Regions from separate parts of the Streptomyces sp. NPDC096040 genome, predicted to be linked through region 3. Evidence: riboswitches for the same ligand, from Rfam matches in the RefSeq annotation. Region 3 holds a riboswitch; each other region holds the start of a gene.
What was found. Region 3 has a riboswitch for cobalamin ahead of ABTY98_RS29125 (cobalamin biosynthesis protein). Riboswitches for the same ligand answer to the same signal wherever they lie in the genome.
Positions count from the first base shown of each region.

Region 1 (7,123 bases), on a different contig from region 3:
GACTGGATCAATATGAACCTCGGCGTTGGCCTGATCAACACGGCATTGATCTTCACCGCCGTGCTGGCGGGCGCCATGGGCTGGCAACTCACCACCAAACGGTACGTCCCGTTCGTGTACTGGCTCACCGTCGTGGTGGTGAGTGTGACCGGCACCCTCTACACAGACATCCTCACCGACAGCCAGGGCGTTCCCCTCGCGTTGAGCAGTAGCGTGTTCGCCGGCCTCCTGGCCGTTGTCTTCGGGATCTGGTACGCCCGCGAGCGGACCCTGTCGGTCCACACCATCACCACCCGTCCCCGTGAACTCTTCTACTGGCTCGCGGTCCTGGTCACTTTCGCCCTCGGCACCGCGACCGGCGACTGGACCCTGGAACTGACCGGCTGGACGCCAGGCGTCTCCGTGTTCCTGCCTCTCGGGCTGATCGTCGCGATCGTCCTCGGATGGCGCCTCGGCGCCAACGCGGTGCTCTCCTTCTGGCTCGCCTACATCCTCACCCGCCCGCTCGGTGCCAACCTCGGCGACTGGCTCGGCTCGCCCGGCGGCGACGGCGGCCTGGGCCTCGGTACTGCGATCACCAGCGTGATCTTCCTGGCCGCGATCCTCGCTACGGTCGTATATCTCACAATCAGCCGCAGCGATGTCATCGAGACCGGCGAACTCACCCACACCGCACGAGCGCTGAACCCGGCGCGTGAGCGGATCATGCTCGGTTACTACGCCGTCGTAGCGGTCGCAACTGCGGCGCTTCTCATCTGGGCACACCACCAGCCCCACGCGGCCGCGGCCAGCGAGGAGGACGCCCCCGCCCCTGTGACCGCCCATCTCACCCCGAAGCAGGCGACGTCGCCGTTCCCTCCGGCTGAGATCGCGAAGTTCCGCACGATCGCGGCTGACACCCTGGCAAAGCTCAATTCGGGCAACCAGTCAGCCGCGACCACCCGAGTGACCGACCTCGAGACCGCTTGGGACGACGACCAGTCCACCCTGGAGCCCAAGAGCGAGCAGTCCTGGCACTTCCTCGACAGCGAGATCGACCACGTCCTGACGGCGCTACGCGCCCCGAGCCCCGACAAGGCCACCGAGGTCAAGGAGCTCAACACCCTCCTCACCTCCCTCGGCTAGCCAACCACCGTGACGGACTGCCCCGACGCATCCCCGGCGCCGGGGCAGCCGACATTCCGAACCGGCCGGTATTCCGAACCGCACGCGGCACACGGATCGCCAGCAGCCGCGGCCGTCGGCACCGGAAGCCGCACAGGTCCGATACCGGGCTACGGCTCGTTCTTGGGTGGGCGGTTGCATGCGTTTTGCGAGTGCGACTTACTCTTACAACTTGTAGGAGCTGCCGGGGGGGCGTCAGCGTGTCCCGGTCAGGCCCCCATGGGGCATCCTGCGGGCGGTCTCGCGGCGATGGCGGGACCGTGTCCTTGGTTGAGGAGTGGCGAGAATGAGCGAACACCGGCGTCGATCGTCGGGGAGGGCCATACCGTCCGGCTCGGACGGTATGCCGGGTGGCGGCCGGGCCGCGGCACGCAGGGCCCAGGCCCGGGGCGGGCGTGCCCGCCGCGCGGCAGGCACGCGACGTGCGGACACCGGACGTCCGGGTCGGCGCGGCCTGATCGACTACCCGAGGGCGGGCAGACGTGGCCTGAGGCGGTGGCTGCCTTCGTGGAAGCTGGTGTCCGGCACCTTCCTGCTGTTCGTCAGCGGTTTGCTGGGCCTGTTCGGCTACGCCTACGCGACGACGACCATCCCCGGCGCGAACCCCAGTACGCAAGCCCAGAGCAACACCTACTACTGGTCGGACGGCTCGGTGATGGCCACCCAGGGGGCGACCAACCGGCAGAACGTCGATCTCGCCCAGGTCCCGAAACTGGTGCAGTGGGACTTCCTCGCCGCGGAGAACGCCACCTTCTACTCCGATCCGGGCGTCGACACGCAGGGCATGCTCCGCGCCGTCTACCACATGGCCACGGGCGGTGAGGTGCAGTCGGGGTCCACCATCACCCAGCAGTTCGTGAAGAACACCTACCTCAGCCAGGACCAGTCGGTCACCCGCAAGCTAAGGGAGATCATGATCTCCCTGAAGATCGGCGGGCAGATGTCCAAGCAGCAGATACTGCAGGGCTACCTCAACACCTGCTACTACGGCCGGGACGCCTACGGGATCGAAGCCGCGGCCCGTGCCTACTACCACGTGCATGCGTTCCAGCTGACCGTCAGCCAGGGCGCCTTCATCGCCGCCGCGGTCAACGAGCCGAGCCTGCTGATGCACGCCGACACCGATCCGCAGGCCAAGGCCCAGGCCGAGGCACGCTGGAAGTACGTGCTGGACCGGATGGCCAAGATCCACGAGATCACCGACGCCCAGGAACAGCGCTACCTGGCGTCAGGGTTTCCCACGCCCAAGCCGTACACGCCGTCGGCGGGAATGTCAGGGCAGACCGGTTACCTGGTGCAGACCGCGGAGAAATACGTCGAAGCCCACACCTCCCTCACGGACCAGCAACTGGGCCGCGGCGGATACCAGATCTACACCACCTTCGACAAGAAGAAGGTGAACGCCCTGTCGACGTCCGTCGCGGCGATGGAGCGGAAACACCTTGACCCGCGGCAACGCTCGGCCGACAAGGACGTCCAGGTCGGCGCGGCATCGATCGATCCGTCCACCGGCGCGATCGTGGCGCTGTACGGCGGGGCCGGCTGGAACAAGGGTCACTGGACGGACAACGCGGACGCGACCGGTGTGCCGGTCGGCTCCACCTTCAAACCCGTCGACCTGGCCGCCGCTCTCGATCACGGCGCCGTCCTCTCCCCTGGGCAGCCGCCCGCACCGATCACCCCGGACTCGAAGTTCGACGGTGACGACGGCATCACCATCAAGAACCAGCAAGGCCAGGAGCTGCCGGACTCGAACGACCCCACGGGGCTCCTGCACCAGCGCAACGACGTGTCCACCAAGTGGGGTTACATCACTTTGCGCAAGGCGATGGAGCAGTCGGTCAACACTCCCTACGTCCAGCTCGGCGAATATGTCGGCTACGACAACGTGGAGGCTGAGGCCCTGAAAGCGGGGCTCCCGCGCACGAGCCTGCAGTACGACACCCCGGGCTTCTACATCGGTACCTCCACACCGTCGGCGATCCGTATGGCGGACGCGTACGCCACTTTCGACGACGGCGGGGTCCAGCACGAGCCGTACTCGGTGACCAAGGTCGTCGCCGACGGCCGGCAGTTGCCCGGCTTCGGCGAGCACAAGGGCACCACGGCCATGTCCGCCTCTACCGCCGACACCGTCACCGACGTCCTGCGAGACGTCGTCAAGAACGGCACCGGTACCAACGCCCAGGCCCTGGGTCGCCCGGCGGCCGGCAAGACCGGTACCACCGACGACTACAAGTCCGCCTGGTTCATCGGCTACACCCCGCAGCTGACCACGGCTGTGAGCATGTTCAAGGAGAACCCGAAGAACGCCGGCCTCCAGTCGATGCAGGGTGTCGGTGGCTACGCCAAGGTCTTCGGCGCCGACATGCCCACCGAGGTGTGGACCGGCTACATGACCGCCGCCCTCCAGGGACAACCCGTCCAGCAGTTCCCGCCCGCACCCCAACTGGGCCAGAGCACGGACGAATACGGCGCACCCTCGCCCACACCCTCCGCCACCGCATCCCAGAGCACGCCCACGGTCACCCCGACCCCAACGGCCAGCCCGACCCCCACCGCACCGTGCAGAGGGCATGGGAAGCACTGCGTCAGCCCAAGTCCGACCGATACCGCCGGTACCACCGCTGGTACGGGCGGCGGGCTGCTCGGCGGCACAACCGGCGGTAACCCCTCACCCTCACCGGCGACCAGCTCGCCGACCCCGACCCGCACCCGCGGAGGTCCTTGAGCCGCGTCACGGCGGCCCGTGGGTTGCCCAACCTGTCGGCGTGCCGCAGCAGGGGGTGGGTCCTCGGCACCCAGGTGCCCGCCACCAGGCGACGCCCACGGGCTTCAGGAACAGGTCTCCACCGGGCCGCTTCGGGTGCGGGGACGGCTCCGGAGCCCGTGGCCGCCCCGCCTCCGTGCGGGCGGCCATCGCGCCAACCACGGTAGCGGCGAGCACCGTTCGTTGACCTTGGCGGTCGGCACGCGGGCGACGCCTGCCGGTGCTTCGTCAGAGTTGGCGCAGGTCTGCCGCAGACACTGCTTGCAGGCAGACCTGCGCCGCGGTGGGTGCAGACACGGCGACGCGGAAGTGTCATCCGGGACGAGTGACCTTGCGGTTGGGGAAGACCGGCCGAAGCGGCGCGCGTTTCATTCTCCCCAATCTCCCCAGTGGCTTGAGCGGGGCTTCTGGCAGTCGCGTCCGCTCGCGTGAGTCTCCGGCCTGAGGCCTCGACCGCTCGAACGTCAACGGACGCCCGTCCACAACGGACGTGCGCAGCAGTTGGGAAAGCTGCTCGGCATCATGCCCGGTCACGCTCGTCCGGTCGACAGCCTCCTGGGCGCGGGCCGCTTCGTTGGCCAGTTTCTCCTCACGAGCCTTCCGCTTGGCCTCGGCCTCGGCGGCCTTCCGGGCCTTCTCCCGTTCTCCGGCCTGCCGCGCGGCTTCCCGCGCGTGAGAATCGTTCCCGCCCGCCACTGTTTGCCCCCGCCGCAGCGCGTGATCGTCAGTCCGGAGCGCTCCGCAGCATCCCGCACCAGGTCGACGGCTTCAGCGGGCACTTGTCGAAGGCGTCCGCCCTCACCGCTCAGTCCGTGCCGGTGGCGCAGTGCTTCAAGAGGTCGGCGACGAGTGGGTCGACGACTCGGTAGCGCACCACCCGCCCCTCCTTCTCGCCCGCCACGGCACCGGCGGCGCGCAGCAGGCGCAGGGCCTGTGAGACGGCCGGGTCGTTCATGCCGGTCGCGACGGCCAAGTCGGAGACGGCAAGGGGTCCTGCCTGGTGCAGGGCCAGCAGAAGGGCGAGGCGTCCCGGGTCGGAGAGCAGGGAGAAGCGGTCGGCCCAGGTGCGGACACGGGCGGGTTCGCCGATGGCGGCGATGGCGTCGCACACCCGGTGGCCGTCGATGATGCGGCGGTCTGCGCGGGCCGCCGGGACGAGATGCATGGGTTCATCCTCGCAGGCGCCCGTATGTGATCTTGCATACCTGCGCACCTATGCAGCTATGCAGGAGAGCACCGAGCCCCCTACGGTGGGCAGGCCGTGGTGTTCGGGAAGCCGGTGTGAAGCCGGCGCGGCCCTCGCCACTGTGAATCGGGGAGTTCCCCGCCCAAGTCCCGGAAGGGACAGCCACTGGCCGTCGTACGGCGGCCGGGAAGGCGGGCGCGGGAGTGCACGACCCGTAAGCCAGGAGACCGGCCACGGCATCTCACGAGTTGATCCACGAGGTGCTGGAGCGTGACCGGATGACCCTGCCCAAGACATCCCTGCCCGAGATCAGGCCCTCAGCGTTCCGCTGGCGGCGCGAGGACACCGTCAAGACGATCGGGCTGATGGCGGTGATCGCCGCCCTGCATGCCGCCGCCTTCGGCATTCTGTTCCTTCTCGTCGTCCCCGAGCACTACGAGGTCGGGTCCAAGGCGTTCGGCATCGGGCTCGGCGTCACCGCCTACACCCTCGGCATGCGGCACGCCTTCGACGCCGACCACATCGCCGCGATCGACAACACCACCCGCAAGCTGATGGCCGACGGCAAACGGCCGGTGTCGGTGGGGTTCTGGTTCGCGCTCGGGCACTCCAGCGTAGTGGTCGCGATGGCCGCGCTGGTGGCGGGCGGTGCCCAGCTCGCGGGCACGCTCATGAACGACGACTCCCGCACCCACCAGACGCTCGGCATCATCGGTACGACCGTTTCCGGGTCCTTCCTCTACATCATCGCCGCCCTCAACCTCGTGGCCCTGCTGGGCATCCTGAAGGTGTTCCGGGCGATGCGGGTCGGGACGTACGACGAGGCGGAACTCGAACAGCACCTGGATTCCCGCGGGTTCATGAACCGCATCCTCGGACGGCTCACCAAGTCCATCACCCGCCCAGGCCAGATGTACCCCCTCGGCTTCCTCTTCGGCCTCGGCTTCGACACCGCCACCGAGGTCACGCTGATGGTGATGGCCGGCTCGGGCGCGGCGGCGGGCCTGCCCTGGTACGCGGTCCTCAGCCTGCCGCTCCTCTTCGCCGCCGGCATGAGCCTGTTCGACACCCTCGACGGCACCTTCATGAACTTCGCCTACCAGTGGGCCTTCTCGAACCCGGTCCGCAAGGTCTTCTACAACCTCGCCATCACCGGCCTGTCCATCGCTGTCGCCTTCTTCATCGGCACGATCGAGCTCGTCGGTGTCCTGCACGACAAGTTGGATTTGAGCGACGCGGTCACGGGCTGGATCTCCGGCCTCGACCTGGGCAACGTCGGCTACGTCATCGTCGGCCTGTTCATGGTCGTGTGGGTGGCGGCGGTGGCGTACTGGAAGTTGGCGAAGGTCGAACAGCGGTGGGCGGCCCGTCGGGTCGAGGGCGGCTGACATTCCGCGACCGAACCGCCGGCGGGCCGGGAAGCCTCGACGCTTCCCGGCCCGCCGTGCCTCCCGTGCCCCAGGCGTACGTCTCAGGGCTGGGCGATGCCGTCCAGCTTGCCCGCCTTGGCGTCGGAGACCAGGTTGGAGAACTGGTCGAAGCTCATCTGGACGCGCTGGCCGAAGTCGTCGGTCAGGACGATCCGCTGTTCGGCGGGGGCTTTCGGATCGACGAAGAGCTGGGGACAGCCGCAGTCGCACTCGCCGCAGAATGTCGCGACGGGTTCCAGTCCGTTGGTGTCGGTCATGGTGCTCCACCTCCGTGGGCGTGGGACAGCGAGGCGCCGGCGGCCGGCGGTCGCGGGGCTGCTCGGGAGATACCCCGCCTGCGCCGGATGGACGCGCGCCCTCGGTGCGTGCGGAGGTGCGACAGGTCGCGGCGTGCGCTTGTGCGCCCTCGGCGCTTCCGCTGCTTCGATTCCGCCGCAAGAGCCGGGAACTGAACGGTGCCCGCATCCGACTCGTATGGAGGAGGCAGGTTGACCGGGTAGGACGCGGGCGGTGGTGTCGAGTTCGCCGGGTACCACCAGGAAGTCGGAGGTGTTGTGAAGATCAGCACCCGGG
Region 1 is NZ_JBEOTA010000018.1:149,993-157,115, forward strand. Features, by position in the region: gene ABTY98_RS25345 (COG4705 family protein) at 1-1,125, shown strand, start outside; gene ABTY98_RS25350 (transglycosylase domain-containing protein) at 1,682-3,895, shown strand; gene ABTY98_RS25355 (ArsR/SmtB family transcription factor) at 4,740-5,099, opposite strand; cobalamin riboswitch at 5,180-5,370, shown strand; gene nicT (Nickel transporter NicT) at 5,399-6,508, shown strand; gene ABTY98_RS25365 (hypothetical protein) at 6,592-6,807, opposite strand.
Region 1: it holds a riboswitch for cobalamin, as region 3 does, so the genes downstream of both, nicT (Nickel transporter NicT) here and ABTY98_RS29125 (cobalamin biosynthesis protein) in region 3, are expected to answer to the same signal.

Region 2 (7,123 bases), on a different contig from region 3:
CCCAAGTACTACCGCCTGAAGAAACATCTCCTCGAAATGACGGAGACACAGACGCCCGGCACCCCGGTCCCGCCCGAGCGCACGCTGGCCGCCGAGTTCGACACCTCCCGCACCACCGTCCGCCAGGCCCTCCAGGAGCTGGTCGTCGAGGGCCGGCTCGAACGCATCCAGGGCAAGGGCACCTTCGTCGCCAAGCCGAAGGTCTCCCAGGCGCTCCAGCTCACCTCGTACACCGAGGACATGCGCGCCCAGGGTCTGGAGCCGACCTCGCAGCTGCTGGACATCGGCTACATCACCGCCGACGACCGGCTCGCCGGCCTGCTCGACATAACGGCGGGTGGGCGCGTGCTGCGCATCGAGCGGCTGCGCATGGCCAACGGCGAGCCCATGGCCATAGAGACGACCCATCTGAGCGCCAAGCGCTTCCCCGCCCTGCGCCGCTCCCTGGTCAAGTACACCTCCCTCTACACCGCACTCGCCGAGGTGTACGACGTCCATCTCGCCGAGGCCGAGGAGACCATCGAGACCTCGCTGGCGACCCCGCGCGAGGCCGGCCTGCTCGGCACCGACGTGGGTCTGCCGATGCTGATGCTCTCCCGGCACTCCCTGGACCGCGAGGGCCAGCCGGTGGAATGGGTGCGCTCGGTGTACCGCGGCGACCGCTACAAGTTCGTGGCCCGCCTCAAGCGACCGCAGGACTGACGCGGACCGCCCTTCACAGAATCGACATACCGATAGACGGACGGCCACTTCCGCTCCGGTGACACCGTGACCTAGATTGCCTGCGCATTACACAGGCGCACGGTGAGGGGACGGAGCCGCGGTATGTCGGATGTACCTGAAGTGAGGCACCCGGTGGTGACACCTATACGCGTGATCATCACCGTCTGCCTCGTCGCGCCCTTCGTGGCGATGCTGTGGGTGGGCTCCTACGCCAAGACGGACCCGACGTTCATCGGGATCCCGTTCTTCTACTGGTACCAGATGCTGTGGGTGCTGATCTCCACCGCGCTCACGATGACCGCGTACCAGCTGTGGCAGCGGGAGCAGCGTGCCCGCAAGAGCGGGAACACGAGCGGGGGTGCGCAGAAGTGAAGGACGGTGTGAACGGCGTCGCGCTCGGCGTCTTCATCTTCTTCTTCCTGGCCGTCACGGTCATCGGCTTCCTGGCCGCGCGCTGGCGCAAGGCCGAGAACGAGCACTCCCTCGACGAATGGGGCCTGGGCGGCCGGTCGTTCGGCACCTGGGTCACCTGGTTCCTGCTCGGCGGCGACCTCTACACGGCGTACACCTTCGTCGCCGTACCGGCAGCGATCTACGCGGCGGGCGCGGCCGGCTTCTTCGCGGTGCCGTACACGATCCTCGTCTACCCGCTGATCTTCACGTTCCTGCCCCGCCTGTGGTCGGTCTCCCACAAGCACGGCTATGTGACGACCTCGGACTTCGTGCGCGGCCGCTTCGGCTCCAAGGGCCTCTCGCTCGCCGTCGCCCTGACCGGCATCCTGGCGACGATGCCCTACATCGCGCTCCAGCTCGTGGGCATCCAGGCCGTCCTCGACGTCATGGGCGTCGGCGGCAGCGACGGCACCAACTGGTTCGTGAAGGACCTCCCGCTGCTGATCGCCTTCGGCGTCCTGGCGGCGTACACCTACTCCTCCGGTCTGCGGGCGCCCGCGCTCATCGCGTTCGTGAAGGACGCGCTGATCTACATCGTCATCGCTGTTGCGATCATCTACATCCCGATCAAGCTGGGCGGCTTCGACGACATCTTCGCCAAGGCCGGCGACGCGTTCGCCCAGGTCAACCCGGCGACCGGCAAACCGCGCGGCGCGCTCGCCCCACCGGAGGCGGGCCAGTGGACCTACGCCACGCTGGCGTTGGGCTCCGCGCTCGCCCTGTTCATGTACCCGCACTCGATCACCGCGACGCTCTCCTCCAGGAGCCGTGAGGTGATCCGCCGCAACACCACGATCCTGCCGCTGTACTCCCTGATGTTGGGCCTGCTCGCCCTGCTGGGCTTCATGGCGATCGCGGCCGGCGTCAAGGTCACCAACGGCCAGCTGGCGATCCCCCAGTTGTTCGAGAACATGTTCCCGGACTGGTTCGCGGGCGTGGCCTTCGCGGCGATCGGCATCGGCGCCCTGGTCCCGGCGGCCATCATGTCCATCGCGGCCGCGAACCTCTTCACCCGCAACATCTACCGGGACTTCATCAAGCCGGACGCCACACCGAAGCAGGAGGCCCAGGTCTCCAAGCTCGTGTCCCTGCTGGTGAAGGTCGGCGCGCTGGTCTTCGTCCTCACCATGGACAAGACGGTCGCCATCAACTTCCAGCTGCTGGGCGGCATCTGGATCCTGCAGACCTTCCCGGCCCTGGTCGGCGGCCTGTTCACCCGCTGGTTCCACCGCTGGGCCCTGCTGGCGGGCTGGGCGGTCGGCATGGTCTACGGCACGGTCGCGGCGTACGGGGTGGCCTCGCCCACCCAGAAGCACTTCGGCGGCTCGGCCAAGGAGATCCCGGGCTTCGGCGAGATCGGCTACATCGGCCTGACGGCGTTCGTGATGAACGTGGTGGTGACGGTGGTCCTGACGTTCGCCCTGAAGGCGCTGAAGGCTCCGGAGGGCGTCGACGAGACAAAGGCACAGGACTACACGGCGGACGCCGGCGACCCGGGGGTGGAGGTCGAACTTCCTCCGGCTGTCGCAGAAGGCGCCCACTGAACAAACCAGGGGCGGCGACCAGCCACGCACAACCCACAGCGGGCCACCGAGAAATCCCACCCTCGGCGGCCCGCTGTCGTACACACTCACCCGCATGACGATCCTGATCCGGGAAGCGCACCCCACCGAATACGGCCCCCTCGGCGAGCTGACAGCCCAGGCCTACCTCCAGGACGGCCTCCTGGACTTCGGCGAGAGCGACTCGTATCTCACCGAACTCAAGGACGTCGCGAATCGGGCAGCCGCAGCCACCGTTCTCGTCGCCGTGAACGGCAACGCCCTCCTCGGCGGAGTCACGTTCGTCTCCGGCCCCGGCCCGATGGCCGACCTCGCCGCCCCCGGAGAGGCCGAGATCCGGATGCTCGCCGTCGACCGGGCCGCCCGCGGAAATGGCGCCGGCGAGGCACTCGTCCGCGCCTGTATCGACCGCGCGCAGGCCCTCGACGGCTGCGAGAAGGTCGTCCTGTCGACTCAGCGCACCATGAGATCCGCCCACCGCATCTACGAACGCCTCGGCTTCGTCCGCACACCCGAGCGGGACTGGAATCCCTTGCCGCAGCTGGACGACATCACTCTCCTCACCTATGAGTTGACGCTGCGGCACCGCCACGACACAACATGTGGGGGTGCCGCGACAGCGCGGCACTAGATGTATGCTCATGCTCGCTGTCGCCGCAGGGGAATCCGGTGCGAATCCGGAACTGTCCCGCAACGGTGTACTTGCGCACATCTGTGCACAAGCGTCAGTCCGAGGACCTGCCGACAGCACGCCCGGCCGTCCGGCCCGGGTGTTCTGACGTCCGGGCCTCGTGGAGTGGGCCGGGGACGCGGCACGCGTGTGTGCGCTCGTGGCTGCTCCCTGCCCTCCGCCAGGCCCCGTGCCGAGCGAGGGAGAGCCCCACGTGACCATCGCGCCAGCCGAACCGGCTTCAGCGACCATCTCTGTGGACGAGGACGGTCCCGGCACCGCGCTGCTGCGGACCCTGACCGGGCTGACCGCCGACCTCCCCGACGCCGACCCCGGCCGGGTCGCCGCCGCCGCGCTGCGGGGCCGGTCCGCGCGGGCCGACGAGTCGGAGTTGCGTGAGCTGGCCACCGAGGCGGCCGCCGGCCTCATCTCCGAGGACCCCGCCTACTCCCGGCTCGCCGCCCGGCTGCTGACGATCTCGATCCGCGGCGAGGCCGCCTCGCAGGGCGTGACGTCCTTCACCGAGTCCGTGGCCGTCGGTCACCGTGAGGGCCTCATCGCCGACCGCACCGCCGAGTTCGCGCGCCTGCACGCGGGCCGCCTGGACGCCCTGGTCGACCCGGACGCCGACGACCGCTTCGGCTACTTCGGGCTGCGCACGCTGCACAGCCGTTACCTGCTCCGGCACCCGATCACCCGCAAGGTCATCGAGACCCCCCAGCACTTCATGCTCCGCGTCGCCGCCGGCCTCGCCGAGGACGACACCCACAGGTCGGTCGACGAAGTCGCCGCGCTCTACGGGCTGATGAGCCGCCTCGACTACCTCCCGTCCTCCCCCACCCTCTTCAACTCCGGCACCCGGCACCCCCAGATGTCGTCCTGCTACCTCCTCGACTCCCCGAAGGACGAACTGGACTCCATCTACGACCGGTACCACCAGGTCGCCCGCCTCTCGAAGCACGCCGGCGGTATCGGCCTGTCGTACAGCCGGATCCGCTCGCGCGGTTCGCTGATCCGCGGTACCAACGGGCACTCCAACGGCATCGTGCCGTTCCTGAAGACCCTCGACGCCTCGGTGGCCGCGGTGAACCAGGGCGGCCGGCGCAAGGGCGCGGCCGCGGTCTACCTGGAGACCTGGCACTCCGACATCGAGGAGTTCCTGGAGCTGCGCGACAACACCGGTGAGGACGCCCGCCGCACCCACAACCTCAACCTCGCGCACTGGATCCCGGACGAGTTCATGCGCCGGGTGAACGCCGACGGGCAGTGGTCGCTCTTCTCCCCCGCCGACGTGCCCGAGCTGGTGGATCTGTGGGGTGACGAGTTCGACGCCGCGTACCGCGCGGCAGAGGAGAAGGGCCTCGCGCGCAAGACCATCCCGGCCCGTGACCTGTACGGCCGGATGATGCGCACCCTCGCGCAGACCGGCAACGGCTGGATGACCTTCAAGGACGCGGCCAACCGGACCGCGAACCAGACGGCCACCGCGGGCCATGTCGTCCACTCCTCCAACCTCTGCACGGAGATCCTGGAGGTCACGGACGACGGTGAGACGGCCGTCTGCAACCTGGGGTCCGTCAATCTCGGTGCGTTCGTCGACACATCGACAGGTGACCTCGACTGGGAGCGGCTGGACGACACCGTCCGCACCGCCGTCACCTTCCTCGACCGGGTCGTCGACATCAACTTCTACCCGACCGAGCAGGCGGGCCGGTCCAACGCCAAGTGGCGGCCGGTCGGCCTGGGCGCGATGGGCCTCCAGGACGTCTTCTTCAAGCTGCGGCTGCCCTTCGACTCCCCCGAGGCCAAGGCGCTCTCCACCCGGATCGCCGAGCGGATCATGCTCGCCGCGTACGAGGCCTCCGCCGGCCTCGCCGAGCGCGGCGGCCCGCTGCCGGCCTGGGAGAAGACCCGTACCGCGCAGGGTGTGCTGCACCCCGACCACTACGGCGTCGAGTTCACCTGGCCGGAGCGCTGGGCGGCGCTGCGCGCGCGGATCGCAAGGACCGGTCTGCGCAACAGCCTCCTGCTCGCCATCGCGCCGACGGCCACCATCGCCTCGATCGCCGGTGTGTACGAGTGCATCGAGCCGCAGGTCTCCAACCTCTTCAAGCGCGAGACACTGTCCGGTGAGTTCCTCCAGGTCAACTCCTACCTGGTCCAGGAGCTCAAGGACCTGGGCGTCTGGGACGCGCGCACCCGTGAGGCGCTGCGCGAGGCCAACGGCTCGGTGCAGGACTTCGCGTGGATCCCGGCGGACGTACGGGCGCTGTACCGCACGGCGTGGGAGATCCCGCAGCGCGGCCTGATCGACATGGCCGCCGCCCGCACCCCGTACCTGGACCAGGCCCAGTCCCTGAACCTGTTCCTGGAGACGCCGACCATCGGCAAGCTCTCCTCGATGTACGCGTACGCCTGGAAATCGGGCCTGAAGACGACGTACTACCTGCGCTCGCGCCCGGCGACCCGGATCGCCCGCGCCGCCCGGGCGACCGTCCCCGTACAGCAGACGACGGACGCCGTCGCCTGCTCCCTGGAAAACCCCGAGTCCTGCGAGGCCTGCCAGTAATGACCACCCAGAACAAGGCTGTCACATCGAAAAACCTGCTCGACCCGGGCTTCGAGCTGACTCTGCGTCCCATGCGCTACCCGGACTTCTACGAGCGCTACCGGGACGCCATCAAGAACACCTGGACCGTCGAGGAGGTCGACCTCCACTCGGACGTCGCGGACCTCGCCAAGCTCAGCCCCTCCGAGCAGCACCTGATCGGCCGGCTCGTCGCCTTCTTCGCGACCGGCGACTCGATCGTGGCGAACAACCTGGTGCTGACGCTGTACAAGCACATCAACTCCCCCGAGGCGCGGCTCTACTTGAGCCGCCAGCTCTTCGAGGAGGCCGTGCACGTCCAGTTCTATCTGACGCTCCTTGACACCTACCTCCCCGACCCGGAGGACCGGACGGCCGCGTTCGCCGCCGTCGAGAACATCCCCTCCATCCGCGAGAAGGCGGAGTTCTGCTTCAGGTGGATGGACTCGGTGGAGAACCTGGACCGGCTGGAGACCAAGGCCGACCGGCGCCGCTTCCTGCTCAACCTGATCTGCTTCGCCGCGTGCATCGAGGGCCTGTTCTTCTACGGCGCGTTCGCGTACGTCTACTGGTTCCGCAGCCGGGGTCTGCTGCACGGTCTCGCCACGGGCACCAACTGGGTGTTCCGCGACGAGACGATGCACATGAGCTTCGCGTTCGACGTGGTCGACACGGTCCGCAAGGAGGAGCCGGAGCTCTTCGACGACGAGCTTCAGCAGCAGGTCACCGACATGCTGCGGGAGGCCGTCGAGGCGGAGCTGCAGTTCGCCCGTGACCTGTGCGGTGACGGCCTGCCCGGCATGAACACCGAGTCGATGCGCCAGTACCTGGAGTGCGTCGCCGACCAGCGGCTCGGCCGCCTCGGCTTCGCTCCGGTGTACGGCTCGGAGAACCCGTTCTCCTTCATGGAGCTGCAGGGCGTTCAGGAGCTGACGAACTTCTTCGAGCGGCGCCCGTCCGCGTACCAGGTCGCGGTGGAGGGCACCGTCGACCTGGACGAAGACTTCTGAGCCTGCTGCTCCCCGCGGGCCTCATGGGCCTCCCTGATCTGCCGGTCGATGCGCCTGTCGCGCAGGATGCCGAGCACGGACGGGAGGGCCATGAGGACCAGGATTCCGAGGACCAGGA
Region 2 is NZ_JBEOTA010000004.1:330,129-337,251, reverse strand. Features, by position in the region: gene ABTY98_RS07065 (GntR family transcriptional regulator) at 1-702, shown strand, start outside; gene ABTY98_RS07060 (DUF3311 domain-containing protein) at 826-1,095, shown strand; gene mctP (monocarboxylate uptake permease MctP) at 1,092-2,720, shown strand; gene ABTY98_RS07050 (GNAT family N-acetyltransferase) at 2,815-3,369, shown strand; cobalamin riboswitch at 3,374-3,498, shown strand; gene ABTY98_RS07045 (ribonucleoside-diphosphate reductase subunit alpha) at 3,623-5,977, shown strand; gene ABTY98_RS07040 (ribonucleotide-diphosphate reductase subunit beta) at 5,977-7,005, shown strand; gene ABTY98_RS07035 (hypothetical protein) at 6,918-7,123, opposite strand, start outside.
Region 2: it holds a riboswitch for cobalamin, as region 3 does, so the genes downstream of both, ABTY98_RS07045 (ribonucleoside-diphosphate reductase subunit alpha) here and ABTY98_RS29125 (cobalamin biosynthesis protein) in region 3, are expected to answer to the same signal.

Region 3 (7,123 bases):
GGCTGGATCATCACCACGACGTTCCCGAACCGGAGGGAGGCGAGGACGATGTCCTCCCCGTCGACGTAGAGGGAGCCCGGCGGCTCGCCCCACGCCTGAGTCATCGCGTCCCGCAGCTCCGGGTCGAGCTTCTCGAACCACGCCCGGTAGTCAGCGAGCGGCACCCGTGCGGGCGCGACGGCCAGCTGCTCCTCGGTCAGCCACTCCACGTCGTGCCCGCCGGCCGCGATCAGGCGATGGATCAACTCGTCGCCGTCGGCGGGGTATTCGGTGACGCCGTAGCCGGCCGCCTTGAGGGCGTCAAGGACCCGCACCGCCGACGCCGGTGTGTCCAGACCGACCGCGTTGCCGACCCGCGAGTGCTTGGTCGGATACGCGGTGAAGACCAGCGCGACACGCTTCTCCCCGTTCGGCTTGTGCTTCAACCGGGCGTGCCGTACGGCGATCCCGGCGACGCGCCCGGCCCGCTCGGGATCGGCGACGTACACCGGGACATCGTCCGGGCCCTGCTCCTTGAAGGAGAACGGCACGGTGACCAGACGGCCGTCGAACTCCGGGATGGCGACCTGCATCGCCGCGTCCATGGGGGAGAGGGCGGCGTCGGACTCGCCCCAGGCCTGCCGGGAGGAGGTCAGGCAGAGGCCTTGCAGCACCGGGACGTTCAGATCGGCGAGCGCCCCGACGTCCCAGGCCTCCTCGTCACCGCCGGCCGAGGCCTGCGAGGCGTGGGTGCCGCCGGCGGCCAGCACGGTGGCGACCAGCGCGTCGGCCCCGGCGAGGATCTCGTACAGCCCGGCGTCCGCCCCACGCAGCGAACCGCAGTACACCGGAAGGGCGTTGGCGCCACGCGCCTCGATCGCGTCGCACAGGGTGTCCACGAAGGCGGTGTTGCCGCTCAGTTCATGGGCCCGGTAGAAGAGCACCCCGACCGTGGGGCGGCCTTCCCGGATCTCGTAGGAGCCGTGCACCCCGAACTCGGGCATCTTCTGCGGCTCGGCGAACCCCTCGCCGGTCAGCAGCACGGTGTCCGACAGGAACCGGGACAGCTCCAGCAGGTTCGCGGGCCCGCCCTCGACGAGATAGCGCAGCGCTTCCGCGACCACACCCGCCGGTACCGACGACTCGGCCATCAACTCGGCGTCCGGCACTGCCTCGCCGCCAAGAAGCACGGTCGGCACACCGGACGCCCGGAGCACGGCGAGCCCGTCCTCCCAGGCCCGTTTGCCGCCCAGCAGCCGTACGACGGCGATGTCCGCGCCCTCGATCAGCGCGGGCAGCTCCTCCGCGACGTCGACGCGCGTCGGATTGCCGATCCGGTAGTCCGCACCGGCAGCGGCCCGGGCCGCCAGCAGATCGGTGTCGGCGGTCGACAACAACAACACAGTGCTCATGCGGGCGCTCCCGGTGGGATGAAAGGCAGTCCTTGCGGCGCGCCCGACTCGATGAGCCGCCAGAGCGCGTCGGTGTCCGCGTGCTGTTCGATCAGGTCGCCGAGCCGGTCGAGCTGCTCCTCGCGCAGCGCGGCGAACGAGGTGTCGGGGGCCGGCACGAACCGGCGGCCCGCGGCGGCCGCCACCTCGCGCAGAAAGGCCCGGCGGAAACCGTCCGACTCCAGGGAGCCGTGCCAGTGGGTGCCCCAGGTCTGCCCGACCCGGCAGCCGTCCAGGAAGGGCTCGCCTCCGGTCACCTCGGCGACCCCGTGATGGATCTCGTACCCCTCGACCCGCTCGCCGAGGGCCTCCCCGACGGGCCGGGTGAGGGTCTTCTCCCGGGCGAACCGCACCCGTACGGGCAGCACCCCGAGGCCGGCCACCTGCCCGCGCCGGCTCTCGACGTCGTCCTCGATGTGCTCCCCGAGGACCTGGAAGCCACCGCAGACGCCGAGCACGGGTCGCTGCTCGGCGGCCCTGCGCCGCAGCGCGTCCGCCAGCCCCCGCTCCCGCAGCCATTCCAGGGCCCGGACCGTCCCCCGGGTTCCCGGGACCACGACGAGATCGGCGTCGGCCAGTTCCTCGGGCCGGTCCACGAACCGCACCACGACACCCGGTTCCGCGGCCAGCGCGTCCACGTCCGTGAAGTTGGACATCAGGGGGATGGCACAGACGGCGACCCGCAGCACGTCCGCGCCGACGGGCGGGGCGACGTTCGACTCGCGGACGGTGCCGCGCAGCGAGACACGGAGCCCGTCCTCCTCGTCGATCCCGAGGCCGTGCCGGAACGGCAGGACGCCGTAGGTGTGCCGCCCGGTGAGCCCGTGGAGCATGTCGAGGCCGGGCTCCAGCAGGGAGACATCGCCCCGGAACTTGTTGACGAGGAACCCGGCGACGAGAGCCTGGTCCTCCGGCGACAGGAGGGCGACGGTACCGAAGAAGGAGGCGAACACGCCCCCGCGGTCGATGTCGCCGACGACGAGCACGGGCATCCGCGCGTTGCGCGCGATCCCCATGTTCACGATGTCGGTCCGGCGCAGATTGATCTCCGCCGGACTGCCCGCCCCCTCACAGATCACCGCGTCATACGTGCCCCGCAACTCGGCGAGACAGTCGAGCACGGTCCCGAGCAGCTTCTGCTGCCGCCCGCCGTGGTATCCGCGGGCACTCAGCTCACCGACCGGCTTCCCGAGCAGCACGACCTGACTGCTCTGCTCGCCGCCAGGCTTGAGCAGCACGGGGTTCATCAGCGCGGTCGGCTCGACCCGGCAGGCCTGCGCCTGCATGGCCTGCGCCCGCCCGATCTCGGCGCCCTCGCGTGTGACGAAGGAGTTGAGGGACATGTTCTGCGCCTTGAACGGCGCGACCTCGACGCCCTGCCGCGCCAGCCACCGGCAGATACCGGCGGTGACCACACTCTTGCCGGCATCGGAGGTGGTACCGGCTACGAGGAGACCTCCGCCGTTCATGACGTCCTTCCCGAAAGCGACGCCAGCAGCAGGGACCCGGCCGCGCCGACCCCCAACGCCAGCCATCCGACCCGCCGTGACAACCGCACGGCCCGGTAGATGTCGCGGACCTCCACGGCACGCCCCTCCCGGTTCAGCACGGGCCGATGCTCGATCCGCCCGCCGTACGACAGCGTCCCGCCGAGCCGTACCCCCAGCGCCCCCGCGAACGACGCTTCCACCGGCCCGGCGTTGGGGCTCGGGTGCTTCGCCGCATCGGCCCGCCAGGTCCGTACGGCCCCCCGGCCGTCACCTCCGGCGACGGCGGCCAGTACGGCGGTGAGCCGTGCCCCCGGCCACCCCGCCACGTCGTCCAGTCGCGCCGAAGCCCACCCGTAGCGCCGGTAACGGGCCGACTTGTGGCCCACCATGGCGTCCAGGGTGTTGACGGCCCGGAACCCGAGCAGCCCCGGCACCCCGCCCACGGCGCCCCACACCAGCGCACCCACGACCGCGTCGCTCGTGTTCTCGGCGACGGACTCCACGACCGCCCGGGCGATCCCGTCGGCGTCCAGGGACTGCGGATCCCGCCCGCACAGATGCGGCAGCCGGGCGCGCGCCGCCTCCACATCGCCCGCCTCCAGGGCACGCCCGATGGCGCCGGCCTCGCGGGCGAGTGAAGTGCCCCCGACGACGGCCCAGGTGGCGGTCGCGGTGAGCGCGACGGAAGCGGCGGTGGAGGGTCGTACGAGCCGCTGGGCGGTGGCGCCCAGGGTCACGGCACCGCCGGCGCACACCGCGGTGTGCAGGGCGCCCCACCCGCGGTGGTCCCGCCACAGCAGCCGTTCCACGGTCCCGGCCGTCCGCCCGAACGCGGCGACCGGATGCCCCCGGCGCGGATCGCCGAACAGCAGATCACCGAGAAGGCCGGCGGCGGCGCCGTACGCGAAGACGCGACCGGCACCCATCGGCTCAGCCGGCCGAAGAGTCGGGGACGGGTCGGGTACTCAACCTCGGTCGGCAGCCGCGCATGGCGATAGGTCCTCACTCAGGGTGTCCACGCCCTGGTTCGACGAGACCGGCGGTGAGAGTTCCTGGCTCCCGGGGACTGCTACCCCGGTGACAGTGGCGGGACCGCGCCGGATTCACACCGGCTTCCTCTCTTGCCGCCGTACTTGGCTCCGGAAGTCCACCACGCTCCCGGAAGACCCGTCAACTTGCCGTTGACCTGCGAGGGGACTGTGTGGGAAGGCCCACACCGGTGGTCCAGCGGGGCCCGTGGGGCATGCCGAAGGCTCCTCCCGAGCGGATTCGGGGAGGAGCCTTTGCCGGCCTCGCGTTCAGGCTTCGGCCGCGGTCAGGCCTTGGCCACGATCAGATGGATGCCGTACGCCACGACGGCCGCGCAGGCCGCGAAGCACAGGTAGGCGGTGGTCACGGCCAGGGCCGCCGAGTTGCCCTGGGCCGTGGCGCGTTCGCGGGCGGAGAGGCCCTTGATGCCGAGGGTGAAGAGAGCCACCATGCCCACGGTGACCACGAGGCTGACGCCGAAGACGGAGCCGATGGCTGCCCAGTCGATGTTCATGTCGGTTCTTCCTCGGGGGTCAGACGGTCGCGGCCGGGTCGGTGGCGGCGGCCGGGGCGGGGGACGGGATCGTGGCGGTGAGGTCGTCGGTCACCGTGCCCGCGGGCGGCGGGGTCACGGCGGCGATCGCCGTGGTCACCACGCCGGCCGGCTCCGTGCCGTCGGTGTCGTTGACGTTGGCGCTGTCCACCACCTCGCGGCGGGAGAGCTTCCAGATCGCGGCGCTGGAGGCGACGAGGAAGACGGCGACGACCGCCGTGCCCCAGTCGCCGAGGTCCGTCACGGACTCGGCGAGCGCGCCGACGACCGCGGCCGCGGGGAGGGTGAGCACCCAGGCGACGACCATGCGGGTCGCGGTGGACCAGCGGACCGTGCCGCCCTTGCGGCCGAGGCCCGCGCCCATCACGGAACCGGAGACGACGTGCGTGGTGGAGAGGGAGAAGCCGAGGTGGGAGGAGGCCAGGATGGCGGTGGCCGCGCTGGTCTGGGCGGCGAAGCCCTGCTGTGGCTGGAGGTCGGTCAGGCCCTTGCCCATGGTGCGGATGATGCGCCAGCCGCCGATGTAGGTGCCGAGCGCGATTGCCAGGCCGGCGGAGAGGATGACCCAGGTGGGAGGGTTCGAGCCGGGCGCGACGGCACCGCCCGCGATCAGCGCGAGGGTGATGATGCCCATCGTCTTCTGCGCGTCGTTGGTGCCGTGCGCGAGTGAGACCAGGCCGGCGGAGGCGATCTGGCCGGCGCGGTAGCCCTTGCGGGTGGCCTCGTCCTCGGCGTTCCGGGAGAGCGTGTAGGAGAGGCGGGTGGAGAGCATCGCCGCGATGCCCGCGACCACGGGGGCGGCGACCGCCGGGAGCAGGACCTTGGTGACCAGGACGTCGCCGTGGACCGCGCCGAAACCGGCGGAGGCGACGGTGGCGCCGATCAGGCCGCCCATCAGGGCGTGCGAGGAACTGGAGGGCAGGCCCACCAGCCAGGTCACCAGGTTCCAGAGGATCGCGCCGACGAGGGCGGCGAAGATGACCTCGGGGCGGATGCCGTTCTCGTCGACCAGGCCCTTGGAGATCGTGTTGGCGACCTCCACGGAGAGGAAGGCGCCGACCAGGTTGAGCGCGGCGGACATGGCCACCGCGATCTTGGGCTTGAGCGCGCCGGTCGAGATGGTCGTGGCCATCGCGTTGGCGGTGTCGTGGAAACCGTTCGTGAAATCAAACGCGAGTGCGGTCACCACCACAATCGCGAGGATCAGCGAGAAGCTTTCCATTTACCCAGGCAATCTTCAGGGGTCATCGGCTGTTGGACCGTAGGCAACCTGAATGAACGGAAGATGAACTGGGGTGGTCTCCGTGGTGTCTGAGATCGACTTCGGGGTATCCGTGCGCGGGAGTGGGCGAAGCCGCCGTCCCGTTTCCGGTCCGGCGGCCCGGTCGTTCCTTGGCCAGGAGCCCCTGGCGAACGCCTTCAGCCGGCTCGCCGACCCGTTGAAGAGATTCTGGTCACCCGGCAGACTGCCGCTGTCGTCGTACTGCCAGCAGGTCCAGTGCGACCATCCCGTCGGCAGTGCTCCCGCGTCCGCCGAGCCGTGGCGGGCGATCCACAGGGCGTTGTCCGCGGCGAAGGCGCTGCTGCCGCCCGTGCGGAGGTCCCACCAGTGGGTGGTCGTGTAGATCACCGGCCGCTGACCGGTCTCCCGCTCCAGCTCGGCACTGAAGGACTTGATCCACTTGACCATCTTGGAGTGGCTCAGCCCGTAGCACCTGTGCTTCTTGTCGTACGGGTTGTACTCGACGTCGAGCGCGGGCGGCAGCGTCCAGCCGTCCGCGGCCCAGGCGCCGCCGTGGCTTACGAAGTACGCGGCCTGCCGGTCGCCCGACAACCTGTCCGGCAGGGCGAAGTGGTACGCGCCCCGCATGATTCCGGCCTTGCGTGAACCGTTGTACTGCCGGCCGAAGTACGGGTTGCGGTAGGTGGTGGACTCGGTCGCCTTGATGTAGACGAACCTCGCGCCTTTCGCCTTGGCGCTCGACCAGTCGACGTTCTTCTGGTGCGAGGAGACGTCGTGCCCCTTCGGCAGGCTCGCCGCGGACGCCGGTGTCCCGCCGAACGCGGTCGCGGCCCCCCCGAGGGCGAGCGCGGCCACGGCCGCCGCGAGAACGCGGGCGTGGTCACGGTTGTGGTGACGGTACGACGGAGCGGTCACGGGCCATGTTTCCCCCCGGAATGGCGACGTGTACGAAAAATCGTCCAGATATTATTGGAAGATCGGCGTATTCTCGGCGATCTTCGGCCAAGCCTTGAAATGGGACTCTTCGCGGTGGTTTGCGCTCTACTGGATTCGGGACGTCCGGCCTAAAGTGCCCTGCCGTACAAGCCGGTTGGGGTGCTGCCTGACAGGATCGGGCCATGGCTGAGCAACGGCGGGACGAGCGTGACGGACGGGATGGGCGCGGCGGCGCACAGGGTGTGTCGGAGCCGCGAAGGCGGGATGTACGCGCGGAGGAGGCGCGCGCCTGGCGGGAACTCGTCGCCACGGCCCGCCGCACCGTGACCGACGGACTGGTCGTCGGCACCTCCGGCAACGTCTCCGTCCGCGTCGGCGACACCGTGCTGGTCACACCGTCGGGCGTGCCGTACGACCGGCTCACCCCCGACGACGTGACGGG
Region 3 is NZ_JBEOTA010000023.1:100,965-108,087, forward strand. Features, by position in the region: gene cobN (cobaltochelatase subunit CobN) at 1-1,391, opposite strand, end outside; gene ABTY98_RS29120 (cobyric acid synthase) at 1,388-2,899, opposite strand; gene ABTY98_RS29125 (cobalamin biosynthesis protein) at 2,896-3,846, opposite strand; cobalamin riboswitch at 3,945-4,087, opposite strand; gene ABTY98_RS29130 (hypothetical protein) at 4,236-4,463, opposite strand; gene ABTY98_RS29135 (inorganic phosphate transporter) at 4,483-5,724, opposite strand; partial or broken gene ABTY98_RS29140 (lysozyme) at 5,902-6,667, opposite strand; gene ABTY98_RS29145 (class II aldolase/adducin family protein) at 6,864-7,123, shown strand, end outside.